Regions from separate parts of the Neorhizobium sp. T25_13 genome, predicted to be linked through region 4. Evidence: predicted binding sites of a transcription regulator. Region 4 holds the regulator's gene; each other region holds the start of a gene.
The links. Region 4 encodes LexA, which represses DNA repair genes until DNA is damaged. Its sites were predicted from a motif close to TGTTCNNNNTGTGTTCNG; they were not measured.

Region 1 (3,789 bases), on a different contig from region 4:
ACAGAGGTGGCGTTGTCCTCAAGGACAGCCGCGCCGTCTTCCTCGACGGAAAATTCATCGTGATGCTTGATCAGCAGCCAATTGGTGCGCTTGCCGCCATCGCGGTCATTGCGCATCCGCACCAGCACAAAGCTGCCATGCAGACGCTCGCCCTCCAGCCTGAATTTGAAATCGCCTTTGGCCAATGCCTGTTCCGGGCTTTTGTTACCCTCCGGCTCCCAATAGCCACGGTCCCAGAGCATGACCGTGCCACCGCCATACTGGCCTTTCGGGATCGTGCCTTCAAAGTCGCCATAGTCGAGCGGATGATCCTCGACCTCGACGGAAAGACGCTTGTCGTGTGGATCGAGCGACGGTCCCTTGGTCACCGCCCAGGACTTGAATACCCCATCTAGTTCAAGGCGAAGATCGTAATGCAGCCGCGTCGCGTCATGTTTCTGGATGACGAAGCGACGGCGGTTCGATGCCTTCAGCTTCGCCTTTCCGCTCGGCTCCTGCGTCTTTAGAAAATCACGTTTCTGCTTGTATTTTGAGAGCTTGTCGCTGGCCATCGCGGTCCCCGGGACACTTCCGCCATCCGCGTCGAATGACGACGGAGCTGAGGCGCGGGCTGGACAGGTGGGACGCTCGACTGCCATTTCGTTGGCCGCAAGGAGAGCGTTCATCACCCCTGTCACGTCCAGTTGACACGGCACGCAACCTCGGAACTGAGAAGCATCCAGCCCGCATTTTGTTCCAACTCAGCCCGTTGAGATGCGGTGATGGAAACAGAAAGCGCGTCAGCCGACCTGCTCGACGTGGAGTGTGCCGGCGGGAAGCGGCCTGATCAGAGACTTCGCCGAGACAGATGGATCGAGCCAGTCGCCCCAGGCGTCCCGTTCGAGGATGACGATCTGCCGGTCGTGATAAGGCGCGATATCCGGGCCAGGCTCGATCGTCAGCATGGTGAAGGCTTGCCCGACGTCATCCGTCTCGCGCCAGATGCCGGCGATGCAGAAAATTGGTTCGTCCTTCTTGGTGAACAGCCACTTGTCCTTGCGCTTTTTGCCTTTTTCGGTTGGTTCGGTGAACTCGTAGAAACCATCGGCGACGATCAGGCATCGGTTAGAATCGAACTCGCGTCCATCGGAGCGGAAATTATAGACCGGCCGCTTGTTCTGGCCAGGCCAACTCCATCGGCGCTGGACGAGGCCGGCCTCGTCGCGCGTTCCCTCGATTGTGCGGATGATCGGCGCCATATCTGTGATCTTGATGTCTTCGCGTGCCTCAACGTTCGGTGCACCTTCACCAAAGCGGATCTTGATCTTGAGATGGGTGAAGTCCTCCACAATCGACGCCACGTCCACCATCAGCCGATAATCATTGCACATGCTTTCCTCGCAGTTCTTGTTGTGAAGCCTGGTTCTTGCTATGTTCTACATATGATGAACGCGAAGGTTTTCCAGTCCGACGCCCCGCTCGACGAGCGCCGCGTCATCATAAGACGGCATGACGGCGATGTGGAGATGGTGGAGCTGCCCTGGGGGTTGCGTCGGCTCGATGGCGGCCCACGCGCGGCCAATGTCGTCCGCTCTGAAGGAAGGACGTTTCCAACCCACCACCGCTGTCTGGTGCCGGCATCCGAGTTTCGCCATCGCAGTGGGGCGAGGAACTTCTGTTTCTCGCTCAAGAACGGTGACTGGTTCTATTTCGCGGGTATCTGGCGGCAGGCGTCCCATGGCTGGCCGGAGGCCTATGCCGTCCTGACGATCGAGGCGAATGTCGACATCGCACCCTACCATGACCGGCAGATGGCGGTGCTGACGCGCGATCGGCGGATGGACTGGCTCGATGGGGTCGTAGCGGAAGATGAAATCCTGCGGCCACTCCCGGCAGGTACATTCCGCGTCAAGCCTCTTTCGAACGCTTCGTTCCAGTCAAGATTGGCGGTCTAAAGCGCGAGCCGCAACTGCGGCGCCTTATCACCTGCGTTGCGCCAGTGAGGACAGCAACACGTCGGGCGGGCGGCCATGACCGTCCGGCCGCTTGATCCGCGACGTTTTGTCGGTGGGGTGCCCTCATGCGCGGGGATCGAGAAGAAATTCGCAGACACTACGACGATCCCGACTTGTCCCCGCAATTCACACCAAGGAGTAGCGAGCGCACGCAGCGCTCCAAAAAAGTCTGCCAGCCGCTATTGGGCTGATTCTTCTGAGTATTCTTCCGATTCCTAATGTCCAGGATAATATTCCCATTCCTCCGGTTGCTTGACTCTTTTATTCGACCGGAACAGAAAGAGAACATCCACATTTGCTCGACATGATGTCGGCCGCCAACACGACCTTGAAGGGAGCCGTGAACGATGACTGCTGCCCGCGAAAGGGTGATTTCCGATCTGCGCGAGCGCATTGCCTCGCTGGAGGGCGTGTCAGCCAGAAAGGCCGGCTGTCTGTCCTTTGGGGTGCCGGAAATCGATGCGGTCCTGCCGGGAGGTGGCCTGGCCTATGGCGCCCTGCACGAATTTGCAGGCGGCGGGTCGGGCACGGTGGATGGTGCGGCGGCGGCCCTCTGTGCGGCGGGCATCGCGGCCCGCACCAAAGGTCCGATCGTCTGGTGCCTGACGCGGCCGGACCTGTTTTTTCCTGCGCTCGCCCAGGTCGGTCTCCAACCCGACCGGGTGATCTTCGTCGAGTCCGACAAAGAAGAAGACGTTTTGGCAAACATGGAGGAGGGGCTGTCCTTCGGCGGGCTCGGCGCCGTCGTCGGTGAACTCGTTCGCCTGCCGATGGTCAGTTCGCGCCGGCTGCAGCTGGCGGCCGAGCAAACGGGCACGATGGCGCTCGCCGTGCGACGCTGGCGACGGCAGACGGAGGCCAATGACTTCGGGCAGCCGACGGCGTCGACCACGAGGTGGCGGGTGAGCGTCATGCCGTCGGAGGAATTGCCGGTGCCGGGTGTGGGGAGGGCTCAATGGTTGCTGGAATTGATGCGCGTGAAAGCGGGTGAATGTGCTGAGTTTCTCGTGAGGGCGTGCGATGACAAGGGTTGTCTCGATCTATCTTCCGGATCTGCCGACGGATCGCATTCGTCGCGCCGATCCGTCTATTCCGCCTGAACAGGCGATCGCCGTGATCGCCAGGAGCGGCTCGAAGCGCTGGGTATCGGCCGCCGACGCGGCCGCCAGGAAAGCCGGCGTTCATGTCGGCATGCCGGCGGCCAAGGCACAGGCGTTGTTCCGCGGCCTGATGCTGGTCGATGCGGATCCTACAAAGGATGCCGCAGCACTCGAACGCATTACCCTCTGGGCGCTAACGCTCTATTCGCCGATCGTCGCCGTCGATGGGATCGACGGGATCGTCATGGACACCGAGGGTGCCGATCACCTGCAAGGCGGCGAGCTCGCCATGGTGACGAAGATCGCCAATCAGTTCCTGGCAAAAAAACTCACACCCCGAGTCGCGATCGCCGACACCTGGGGTGCGGCCCACGCCTGTGCGCGTGCCATCAGCCGCGAAACGGTCATCGTGCCTTCAGGTCAGACCGTCCGCGCCGTCGAAAAGCTGCCGATATCGTTGCTGCGCCTTCCCGGGAAAGTCGTCGGCGATCTGCGCACGCTTGGCTTCCAGACGATCGGCGAATTGGCCAATACGCCGCGCGCGCCGCTGACGCTTCGTTTTGGTCCGGAGATTGGCCGGCGGCTCGACCAGATGTTCGGCCCGGTCCCTGAACCGATCGATCCGATCCGCACCGCCGAGCTCGTCGAAGTGAGCCGCGCCTTCGCCGAACCGATCGGTGCTTCCGAAACCATCG
Region 2 (3,789 bases), on a different contig from region 4:
GACGACGCGGCCGACCGCATCGCGCACGTCGTTTGCGGCCTCCGACAGATCGACGCTGTCGGAAAACTCCATCGTCACGCGGCTGGAGCCGAACTGCGACTGCGAGGACAGAGCCTTGAGGCCGGAGACGCGCGCGACGGCGCCCTCGATCACCTGGGTGACTTCTTGGTCCATCGTCTGCGGTGAGGCGCCGTCGTAATTGGTGCGCACGGTGATGACCGGCTGGTCGACGTCGGGAAGTTCGCGCACCTCGACGCCGGCGAGGGCCGCAAGACCCGCAACGACCAGCAGCGTGTTCAGAACCGCGGCAAGGATCGGCCGGCGGACGAAGAGGGCGGTAAAGCTCTGCGCGGATTTCTCCGCCTCGGCCTTCCCCTCGTCGTCATGGCCAACGCCTGGGAGTTCGATCTTCATTGGCGCGCCACCTCAGCCGTTTCCGGCGCGCCCAAGATCCGGACCGGAGCCCCTTCCCTCACACGCTGCAGACCTTCGGTCACGATCCTGTCGCCCTCTTTGAGCTCGCCGCCCACGAGGACCGCGTCGGGGTTGCGCTGGACGACGCGCACCCGGGTCTTGACGGACTTGTTGTCCCTGACCTGCCAGACATACGAACCTTCGCCGTCCCACTGGATGGCGAGCGGATCGACCGCCGGATATCGTTCGCCGGCAAAGCGCATGCCGACGTTGAAGGCCATGCCGGCGCGCAGCACATCGCCCGGATTTTCGACCCGGGCGCGGATGCGCATCGTGCGGCTTGCCGGATCGATGCGGTTGTCGATCGCCTCGACCTTGCCGGAAAAGACCTGGCCCGGACGGGCGATCGAGCTCGCCTCGACCGGCTGGCTCGGCTCGATCGCAACCGCGAAACGCTCCGGCGCCCAGAAGTCGACCAGAATGGCCGTGCGGTCGTCGATCGTCACGATATTGGTCTGGGTGGTGACGTTGTCGCCGATATTGACCGCGACGATGCCGGCAATGCCGTCGATCGGGGCGGCGATATCGCGGCGCCTGAGATTGAGTTCGGCGGTGGAGAGTGCGAGTTTTGCGGCCTGTTCGGCGATCTGCGCATCGAAAACGTCGAGGCGCGAGAACGACTGCAGGTTCTTGTAGGAAGCGGATTTTTCCTGGGCGCTGGCCAGCGCCACCCGCGCCTTGTCGCGCTCGATCGTCTGCTCTTCGTCATCGAGGCGGGCGAGAACCTGGCCCTTGGTGACCTTTTGGCCCGACGTCACCATGATCTCGTTGATGGTACCGGAAGCCTGCGGCATGACGACGACCGACTGGATGGCCTGACCGCTGCCGATCGCCGAGAGGCGGTCGTTGACGGTGCCGATCGCGACCGGCTGAGCAACGACGAGGGTCGCCCGGTTGCCACCCTGGCCCCCGCCCTGGGCACCACCCTGGCCGCCTGCCCCGCGCTGCCCATTCTGCGCAGCGCCCTCGCCTTGCGGACGCGCCGCAGCATTGCCGTTTGCACCCGCTGGAGCCGGTGCGGGCTGGGCTGCGGTTCTCGGAATGACGGCGGCGATCACTTCACCGGGAACGCCCATCTTTGTCAGGGTTCCGCCGGCGCTCGGCACCAGGTAGACCCACAGGCCGAGCGCTCCGGCCAGGACTACGATACAGAGCAGAAGCTGTTTCCAAATCCGCATTCAATTCTCCGATGGCGGCACCAGGAGGCCATAATTGCTCGGGAGTATCCTTTTTTGCGGGTGCTCACGCAATGGGTGTTCGGCAACCTTACAAAAATGTAACCTCACGAAATTTCACGCATATGTTAGATCGGAGGCATACATATACTCCTAAAATCGCCGCTTTCGCAGTGGGCAACCGGCGGCCTCTTCACAATTTGGCCTTGCCTTGTGTGAACAGTCGGAATGAAAGCAGAACATTTTCTGGTCTTTCAGGTCCGAATCACTACATTGGCCGCATGACGAACAGTTTCGACGACATTCCGTTCTTCGACGAAGAACCTGAGCAGGCGCAGCGCAAGGGCCCGGCCCCCGCCCTGGCGCAGCCGGCCGGAAACGGCGGCCTCGGCATCGCCGCGCGCGCCATGGCGGCCCGCGACCAGCACCGGGCGCCCGACTATCTCGCAGGCCTCAACCCGGAACAGCGCGAAGCGGTCGAGACGCTCGACGGCCCGGTCCTCGTGCTCGCGGGCGCGGGCACGGGCAAGACGCGGGTGCTGACCACCCGCATCGCCCACATCCTCGCGACCGGCCGGGCCTTCCCTTCGCAGATCCTTGCCGTCACCTTCACCAACAAGGCAGCGCGCGAGATGAAGGAACGCGTCGGCGTTCTGGTCGGCGGCGCGGTCGAGGGCATGCCCTGGATGGGCACCTTCCACTCGATCGGCGTGAAACTGCTGCGCCGCCATGCGGAACTCGCCGGCCTTCGCTCCGACTTCACCATCCTCGATACCGACGACGTGGTGCGGCTGATCAAGCAGCTCATCCAGGCCGAGGGGCTGGACGACAAGCGCTGGCCGGCAAAACAGTTCGCCGGCATGATCGACACCTGGAAGAACAAGGGCCTGACGCCGCCGGACATTGCCGAAGGCGACGCCCGTGCGTTTGCCAACGGCAAGGGCCGCGAGCTCTACGCCGCCTACCAGGCGCGGCTTCGCACGCTGAACGCCTGCGATTTCGGCGATCTTCTGCTGCATCCGATCGCGATCCTCCGCAAGAACCCGGATCTTCTCAAGGAATATCACGGCAAGTTCCGCTACATCCTCGTCGACGAGTACCAGGACACCAACACGGCCCAGTACATGTGGCTGCGGCTGCTTGCACAGCGGCCGAAGGACGTTCCCCAGAACGTCTGCTGCGTCGGCGACGACGACCAGTCGATCTATGGCTGGCGCGGCGCGGAAGTCGACAACATCCTGCGCTTCGAGAAGGATTTTCCGGGCGCCAAGGTGATCAAGCTGGAGCGCAACTACCGCTCCACCGAACACATCCTCGGCGCCGCCGGCCATCTGATCGCCCATAACGAGGGCCGCCTCGGCAAGACCCTGTTCACCGACCGCTCCGACCCCGACGACGAGAAAGTCGTGGTACATGCAGCCTGGGATTCGGAAGAGGAAGCGCGCGCCGTCGGCGAGGAGATCGAGAACCTCCAGCGCGGCAAGCACAAGCTCAACGACATGGCGATCCTGGTGCGCGCCTCGTTCCAGATGCGCGAGTTCGAAGACCGGTTCGTGACACTAGGCCTCAACTACCGCGTCATCGGCGGCCCGCGCTTCTACGAGCGGCTCGAAATCCGCGACGCCATGGCCTATTTCCGCATGGTCTGCCAGCCCTCCGACGACCTCGCCTTCGAGCGGATCATCAACACCCCGAAGCGTGGCCTCGGCGACACGACCGTGCGCTACCTGCACGACTATGCCCGCGCCCGCGACATCCCCATGCTGCAGGCGGCGGCCGACCTCATCGAGACGGACGAGATGAAGCCGAAGGCGCGCAAGGCGCTGTTCGACGTGGTCACCGACTTCCGCCGCTGGCAGGGCCTGCTCGAAAACACGCTCCACACCACGCTTGCCGAGCAGATCCTCGACGAGAGCGGCTATACCGCCATGTGGCAGAACGACAAATCGGCGGAAGCGCCGGGACGGCTGGAAAACCTCAAGGAACTGGTCCGTTCCATGGAAGCCTTCGAGAGCATGCGCGGTTTCCTCGAACACGTCTCGCTGGTCATGGATGCCGAGAACAACGAAAACCTCGACGCCGTGTCGATCATGACGCTGCATTCGGCCAAGGGCCTGGAATTCGACACCGTCTTCCTGCC
Region 3 (3,789 bases), on a different contig from region 4:
TCTTCTATTTGAACGCCACGCTTGCCGAGTGGCTCGGCATCGACCTGACCAAGTTCGTGCCGCGCTCGGTGACAATCGCCGATCTGGTGGCAGGCGAGGGCATGGCGCTGATCCAGTCGGTGCAGGCCGCACCCGGGCTGAAACGCACTGAGACGCTCGATCTCGACCTTCGCCGCGCCAACGGCCAGAGCCTGCCCGTGCGCCTGGTGCACAATGTCAGCGCCACCCGCGATGGTGCGCCGGGCGAGAGCCGGACCATCGTGCTGGCACGGCCAAAGGGCGGCGAGGGCGACCAGTCGGCTTCCGCCATGCGCTTCACGCGCTTCTTCAACAACACGCCGATGGCGATCGCCTCCGTCGATGGCGAGGGCAGGATCCTGCGCATCAATGCGCCGTTCCTCAAACTGTTTGCCGGCGTCGTTTCCCGCGACGACGTGGATGCCGGTATCGAACTCGACCGCATCGTTCACGACAATTCACGCCAGCATCTGATGCAGGCGATTGCCGCTGCCAAGGACGGGCAGGGCGATATCGCCCCGATTGATTCGCGCCACCCCGGTGACGAGAACCGCTATGTGCGCTTCTATGTGAACGCCGTGATCGACGAGAGCGACGAGGCGCCGGAAGAAGCCGCGATCGTCTACGCCGTCGAGACGACCGAGCAGAAGGCGCTCGAAACCCAGATGGCCCAGACCCAGAAGCTCAATGCGGTCGGCACGCTGGCGGGCGGCATCGCCCACGACTTCAACAACGTCCTGACCGCGATCCTTCTGTCCTCCGATCACCTCCTGCTGCAGGCGCGCCCCTCCGACGCGAGCTTTGCCGACCTGATGGAGATCAAGCGCAACGCCAACCGCGCCGCCGTGCTGGTGCGCCAGCTGCTCGCTTTCTCGCGCAAGCAGACCATGCGTCCGGCGGTGCTGAACCTCACCGATGTCGTCGGCGACCTGCGCATGCTGGTCGACCGGCTGATCTCCGGCACCAATGTGAAGCTCGAAGTGGACTACGGCCGCGATCTCTGGCCGGTGCGCACCGACCTGTCGCAATTCGAGCAGGTGCTGATCAACCTCTGCGTCAACGCGCGCGATGCCATGCCCCAGGGCGGCACGATCCTGATCAAGACCCGCAATGTATCCGCCGAGGATGCCGGCGGTTTCAACCAGGCGGATCTGCCGGCCGAGGATTTCGTGATGGTCGAGGTTTCCGACACCGGCACGGGCATTTCGCCCGAAATCATGGACAAGATCTTCGAACCGTTCTTCACCACCAAGGAAGTGGGCAAGGGCACCGGCCTCGGCCTCTCGATGGTCTACGGCATCGTCAAACAGTCCGGCGGCTATATCTATCCCGAATCGGAAGTCGGACGCGGCACGAGTTTCCGCATGTTCCTGCCACGCCACATTCCCGAAACGCCTGTCATCGTCCAGGACGTTACCGCAACCGGTACGCAGGCGCAGCCGGCCGCTATCGCGCCTGTCGTGTCGACGCCTGCTTCCGACGACCTCGACCTCACGGGAAAGTCGGCGGTGGTCCTGCTCGTCGAGGACGAGGAGGCCGTCCGCCGCGGCGGCAAGCGCATGCTGGAAACCCGTGGCTACACCGTGCACGAGGCGGGTTCCGGCACCGAAGCGCTCGACATCATGGAAGAGCTGCAGGGCAAGGTGGATATCGTCGTCTCCGACGTCGTCATGCCGGAAATGGATGGGCCGACGCTTTTGACCGAGCTGCGCAAGATCTATCCGGACATGAAGTTCATCTTCGTTTCGGGCTATGCCGAGGATGCGTTTGCCCGCAACCTGCCGGCCGACGCCAAGTTCGGCTTCCTGCCGAAGCCCTTCTCGCTGAAGCAGCTTGCCGTGGCGGTCCGGGAAATGCTCGATTCGGAGTGAGAATCGGATTGTCTCTCATAAATTTCAAGCGCCGCGATTTCCTCGTCAAATTGCGGCGCAGCTTTGATTTCAAACGGGAATTTTCCACACCCAGGCGGGCGTGAACATCCTGAGAACGAAATCGAAATATCTATTTTGACTCAATCGCTTGAGCGACCCTTGTCAAATGAGAACAAAATAGGTACATCACCTTTATCGGCTGCTTCATTGCGTGCGCGGCGGCAATAACCTAAAGGTGGGACCAGATGGCACAGAATAGTTTGCGGCTCGTAGAGGATAAAGGCGTGGACAAGAGTAAGGCGCTGGAAGCGGCATTGTCGCAGATCGAACGGTCCTTCGGTAAGGGATCGATCATGAAGCTCGGTGCAAACGAGAGCATTGTCGAAATCGAGACGGTTTCCACCGGCTCTCTCAGCCTCGATATCGCGCTCGGCATTGGCGGCCTGCCGAAGGGCCGCATCGTTGAAATCTACGGCCCGGAAAGCTCCGGCAAGACGACGCTTGCATTGCAGACGATCGCCGAAGCCCAGAAGAAGGGCGGCATCTGCGCCTTCGTCGATGCCGAACATGCGCTCGACCCGGTCTATGCCCGCAAGCTTGGCGTCGATCTCCAGAACCTTCTGATCTCGCAGCCGGATACCGGCGAGCAGGCGCTTGAAATCACCGACACGCTGGTCCGTTCCGGTGCCGTCGATGTGCTCGTTATCGATTCGGTTGCGGCATTGACGCCGCGCGCCGAAATCGAGGGCGAAATGGGCGACAGCCTGCCGGGCCTTCAGGCACGCCTGATGAGCCAGGCGCTGCGCAAGCTCACCGCTTCGATTTCCAAGTCGAATACGATGGTGATCTTCATCAACCAGATCCGCATGAAGATCGGTGTGATGTTCGGTTCCCCCGAAACCACCACCGGTGGCAACGCCTTGAAATTCTACGCCTCTGTTCGCCTCGACATCCGCCGTATCGGCCAGGTCAAGGAACGCGAGGAAGTGGTCGGCAACCAGACCCGCGTCAAGGTCGTCAAGAACAAGATGGCGCCTCCCTTCAAGCAGGTCGAATTCGACATCATGTATGGCGAAGGCGTTTCCAAGACCGGCGAACTGGTGGATCTCGGCGTCAAGGCCGGCATCGTCGAGAAGTCAGGTGCCTGGTTCTCCTATAACAGCCAGCGCCTCGGCCAGGGCCGCGAGAACGCCAAGACCTTCCTGCGTGACAATCCCGAACTCGCCCGCGAGATCGAGACGTCGCTCCGCCAGAATGCCGGCCTCATCGCCGACCGTTTCCTGCAGAATGGCGGCCCGGACGCTGACGACGGCGACGCGGCTGCAGATATGTAAGCCCTCCCGCCGCACTCGGAGTTTTCTCCGGCTGATTGCTTTTGAACCGGCCGCGCATGGAAAGATGTGCGGCCGGTTTCTCGTTCGGTTAGGCGGCGGGGCGGCTGGACAGTTGGGGGTGTGGGCGATACAAGCCTTTGGTTTTCGAATAATAGGACCGCATCCGGCGGTAAAAAGGGCGTAGCATGAGCGGCGTGAATGAAATCCGGTCGACCTTCCTCGACTATTTCCGAAAGAACGGACACGAGGTCGTCTCCTCCAGTCCGCTGGTGCCGCGCAACGATCCGACGCTGATGTTCACCAATGCCGGCATGGTTCAGTTCAAGAACGTGTTCACCGGTCTTGAAAAACGCCCCTATACGACCGCGACGACGGCACAGAAATGCGTTCGCGCCGGTGGCAAGCATAACGACCTCGACAATGTCGGTTATACCGCTCGTCACCACACCTTCTTCGAAATGCTCGGCAATTTCTCCTTCGGCGACTATTTCAAGGCGAATGCGATCGAGCTTGCCTGGAACCTGATCACCAAGGAATTCGGCCTCGACGCCAAGCGCCTCCTGGTC
Region 4 (3,789 bases):
GTTGATGACGCGGCCGGTCTTGGCGGCTGCGACAAGCAGGTCCGTCTGGCGGGAGAGGAAAGCCGGGATCTGCAGGATGTCGACCGTCTCGGCAACGACGGCGCATTGCTCTTCCGTGTGAATGTCGGTCAGGACCGGAAAGCCGAACTCCTTCTTGAGGTCGGCAAAGATCTCCATGGCGGTTTCGAGCCCGATGCCGCGCTTGCCGGAAATCGACGTGCGGTTGGCCTTGTCGTAGGAGGATTTGTAGACGAGGCCGATACCGAGCTTGCCGCAGACTTCCTTCAGGGCGCCTGCCATCATGAAGGCGTGGTCGCGGCTTTCCATCTGGCAGGGGCCGGCGATCAGCGACAGTTTTGCGTCCTGCGCGAAAACCACCTTGCCGTCTCCCTCGCCGACGGAGACGCTGGAATTTGCGGTAACTTCCATGAACCTATTCCTCGAAGCCGAACAAAACACCCTGGCCGGGCGCCGCCGAGACGAGAACACGGCCCTCCCGGCGGACGAATGCGACGTCATTAGCAGCAAGGGTGATCTCTGTCACGGCAAGATCGGCCGTCTTGAAGATGATCACCCGGCCGCGCAGCCCCTCGGCACCCGGCGTCGGCGGCAGGGCGAATTCCGCCTCGAGTTCGTGATCCTGCAGGATGCGAATGTGGGCATTTGCCGCCGCAAGCTCGAGCGAAGCAGCCTCTGGCTTCGCCTTCGTCATCAGCACCAGCTCGGCCAGGGGTGCGAAATCGGAGGGCGCCGATGCCGACAGAATGATCTTGCTCAGCCCCATGACCGCATTGGAATGGTGCTCCAGTTCGCCGCGATCGGCCGGCAGGGGATTGATCCGCTGGCAGGAAAACATCAGGAAGTCGGGCGCCCGGTCATCACCCGCAAAAGCCAGCCGGAAGCTTGCCTGGATTTCGGAACCGTCGGCCAAGGTCATTCCGCGGGAAAATTCCAGCACGTCGCCTGCCGAGATGCCACGCATCTTGAAACGCGCGTGATCGGCCATCGCGTCGCGCGTCGCGACAACGAGCGCCGAGAAGCCCTGCCTGTCACGTGCCTTGCGGAAGGCCAGATCGCGTGCGGTAAAAACGTTGCCGCGTTTGGCGGCAGCGCTTGCATGACGCCGATTGGCAATAGCCAGCGGCTCCAGATAGCTGCCATCCGAGAAGAACACACAAGCATTGGCTGTGCCGAAAGGATGAAAAGCGTCGGGCGCAACTGTAAAACCAAGCTTCGTGAGCCGGGAACGCGCAGCGGTAAGTCCCGCCACCGGCAGCACGAGATGATCGATTGGTCTTGCGTTCACGCGAGGGCCCCCGGAATTGGAATCGCAAAGCTAGTTTGGCAGCGGGCTCGCGCCGCGCAAGTGGTGTGGCTCGAGATATCTGGTACGCATCTATGAAGAAAAAATCATCATACTTCACAGAAATTTAGGGACTTGCAGAACACATATGGAACATATAGTGTCCGTTCTGGATTTGTTTCCGACTCTGAGGGTGCCAAAAGATGCTCACGCGCAAACAACAGGAATTGCTTCTGTTCATTCACGAACGCATGAAGGAATCCGGCATCCCGCCGTCATTCGATGAAATGAAGGATGCTCTCGACCTCGCGTCCAAGTCCGGCATCCACCGCCTGATCACCGCGCTCGAGGAGCGCGGCTTCATCCGCCGCCTGCCGAACCGGGCCCGGGCGCTCGAAGTCATCAAGCTGCCGGAAGCCTACTCGCCGAGCATGCAGCCGCGGCGTGGTTTTTCGCCCAGCGTCATCGAGGGCAGCCTCGGCAAACCGCAGCCGGTCGCGGCGCCTCAGAAACCTGCCGCCAACGACGATTCGCCGAACGCCACGACAGTTCCGGTCATGGGCCGCATCGCTGCCGGCGTGCCGATCTCGGCGATCCAGAACAACACGCACGACATCGCCGTGCCGGCCGAGATGCTCGGTTCCGGCGAACATTATGCGCTCGAGGTCAAGGGCGATTCGATGATCGAGGCCGGCATTCTCGACGGCGATACCGTGATCATCCGCAACAGCAATACGGCCAATCCGGGCGATATCGTCGTGGCGCTGGTGGACGACGAGGAAGCGACGCTGAAGCGCTTCCGCCGCCGCGGCGCCTCCATCGCCCTCGAAGCCGCCAACCCAGCCTACGAAACCCGCATCTTTGGGCCGGACCGGGTGAAGATCCAGGGCAAGCTCGTCGGCCTCATCCGCCGGTATCACTGATCATCTGCCGGAGCGGTTCCGGCAATGAACTATCGAAACCCTGGCTTCGCCAATCATAGTGGCGGTGCCGGCTCCAGGGACGGTCTGCGCCCGCCATGGCGGCACGGATCTGCCAGCGCCGAATGTCGGTCGCGCCGTTGAGGGAAATCTCCAGGGCACCCGCCTTGCGAAGCGTGGCGCCATTAATCATCAGGGCGCCGGACCGGCATTGGTCGAAGCGGGCGCGCGGCGCAATGACAAGACTGGCGGCGTCGCAGGCGGCACCCGCATAACGGCCGTCCTCGACAGCGATAACGATGCCCTTGCCCGTGCTTGCCGCACACCAGGCCGTCGGCTCGCAGGTGAAGCGGCCGACGGGCGCCTGTTTTATCCTCGACTTTGCCGTTTCCAGTTGCTGCGGGGTCAGTTCGCGGCGCTCGTTGGTTTTCTCGCCGGGCTGCTTGTCGTCGGGGGGCTTGTCCCTGGATGGCGACATTTCAGGCTTGGTGGGATCGCCGAGCAGAAGCGCCCTCTTCCATTGGCCGTAGACAAAGTCGGGCGGGCGGGCGCGATTGGTGGTCACCCCTTCCCCGTCTACAAGTGCGACCATCGTCCCGTCTTCCGAGATCAGTATATCCGGCAGCGGCATCGACCGCTCATGCCAGGAAAGCAGCAGAGCGGTCACCATCAGCGGCAGGCCTATCAGTCTCAGTCTCGTCCTCATGAGCGTCAGCAGCAGGAAACCTGCCGTCGACACGGTCAGGAACCAGGGATGCTGTCGCCCTATGCCGACATCGCCGCCCCAGGCGGCGACGTGTTTGGCGATGGCGATCACCCATCCCAGGCCGATGCCCATGAGCTTCATGAAGGGCGCATCGAGGCCGAACGGCATCAGCAGCATGCCGGCCAGCCCCGCCGGCATGACCACAAAGGAGATGATCGGCATGGCGGCGAGGTTGGCGGCAAGGCCGTAGGTGGCGATACGGTGGAAATGCTCGACCGAGAACATGGCGGTCGAGATGCCGCCGATCAGCGAGGTCACGAAGATGCCGGCCGCGAAATTCCAGGATGCCAGCACCGGCGTCACCACAGGGTGACGGAATGGCAGAGGTTCGGGATCGCGGCGTTCTGCCCTGTGTTTCCAGAGTGCGTAGCCGGCGACAAGGGCGGCGGTGGCGGCAAACGACATCTGGAAGCTCGGCCCCAATATTTCCGAGGGCGACATGGCGATGATGACCAGGGCAGACAGCGCCACATTGCGCAGGCTGATCGATGGCCGATCGAAAAGCACCGCGACCAGCATGATCGCCATCATGATATAGGCCCGCTCGGCGGAAACGCCGAAACCGGAGATCAGGTAATAGGCCGTCGCCATCATCAGGGCGCCGAGTGCGGCGATCTTCTTGACCGGATAGGCCTGGGCGAAGCCCGTGAAGACGGAAAGCACGGTGCGCACGCCGACAAAGAAGATGCCGGCGGCGAGCGCCATGTTGAGCCCGGAAATAGCGACGATATGGGCAAGGCCCGACAGTCGCAGCGCCTCGGTGGTGTCTTCGGAAATCGCCCGGCGCTCGTCGGTGACGA

Region 1: a site for LexA is predicted at 2,265-2,282, ahead of C5J22_RS18860 (ImuA family protein). Genes of this name have one in related genera too.
Region 2: a site for LexA is predicted at 1,874-1,891, ahead of C5J22_RS11110 (ATP-dependent helicase). Genes of this name have one in related genera too.
Region 3: a site for LexA is predicted at 2,058-2,075, ahead of recA (recombinase RecA). Genes of this name have one in related genera too.

Annotation. Positions count from the first base shown of each region.
Region 1 is NZ_PVBI01000007.1:333,244-337,032, reverse strand. Features, by position in the region: gene ligD (DNA ligase D) at 1-551, opposite strand, end outside; gene C5J22_RS18875 (SOS response-associated peptidase) at 780-1,370, opposite strand; gene C5J22_RS18870 (SOS response-associated peptidase family protein) at 1,422-1,934, shown strand; gene C5J22_RS18860 (ImuA family protein) at 2,342-3,094, shown strand; gene C5J22_RS18855 (DNA polymerase Y family protein) at 3,015-3,789, shown strand, end outside.
Region 2 is NZ_PVBI01000004.1:185,904-189,692, forward strand. Features, by position in the region: gene C5J22_RS11100 (efflux RND transporter permease subunit) at 1-414, opposite strand, end outside; gene C5J22_RS11105 (efflux RND transporter periplasmic adaptor subunit) at 411-1,652, opposite strand; gene C5J22_RS11110 (ATP-dependent helicase) at 1,931-3,789, shown strand, end outside.
Region 3 is NZ_PVBI01000014.1:100,807-104,595, forward strand. Features, by position in the region: gene cckA (cell cycle histidine kinase CckA) at 1-1,889, shown strand, start outside; gene recA (recombinase RecA) at 2,135-3,223, shown strand; gene alaS (alanine--tRNA ligase) at 3,409-3,789, shown strand, end outside.
Region 4 is NZ_PVBI01000002.1:633,578-637,366, reverse strand. Features, by position in the region: gene kdsA (3-deoxy-8-phosphooctulonate synthase) at 1-429, opposite strand, end outside; gene C5J22_RS06720 (VOC family protein) at 434-1,306, opposite strand; gene lexA (transcriptional repressor LexA) at 1,507-2,226, shown strand; gene C5J22_RS06710 (ComEC/Rec2 family competence protein) at 2,207-3,789, opposite strand, start outside.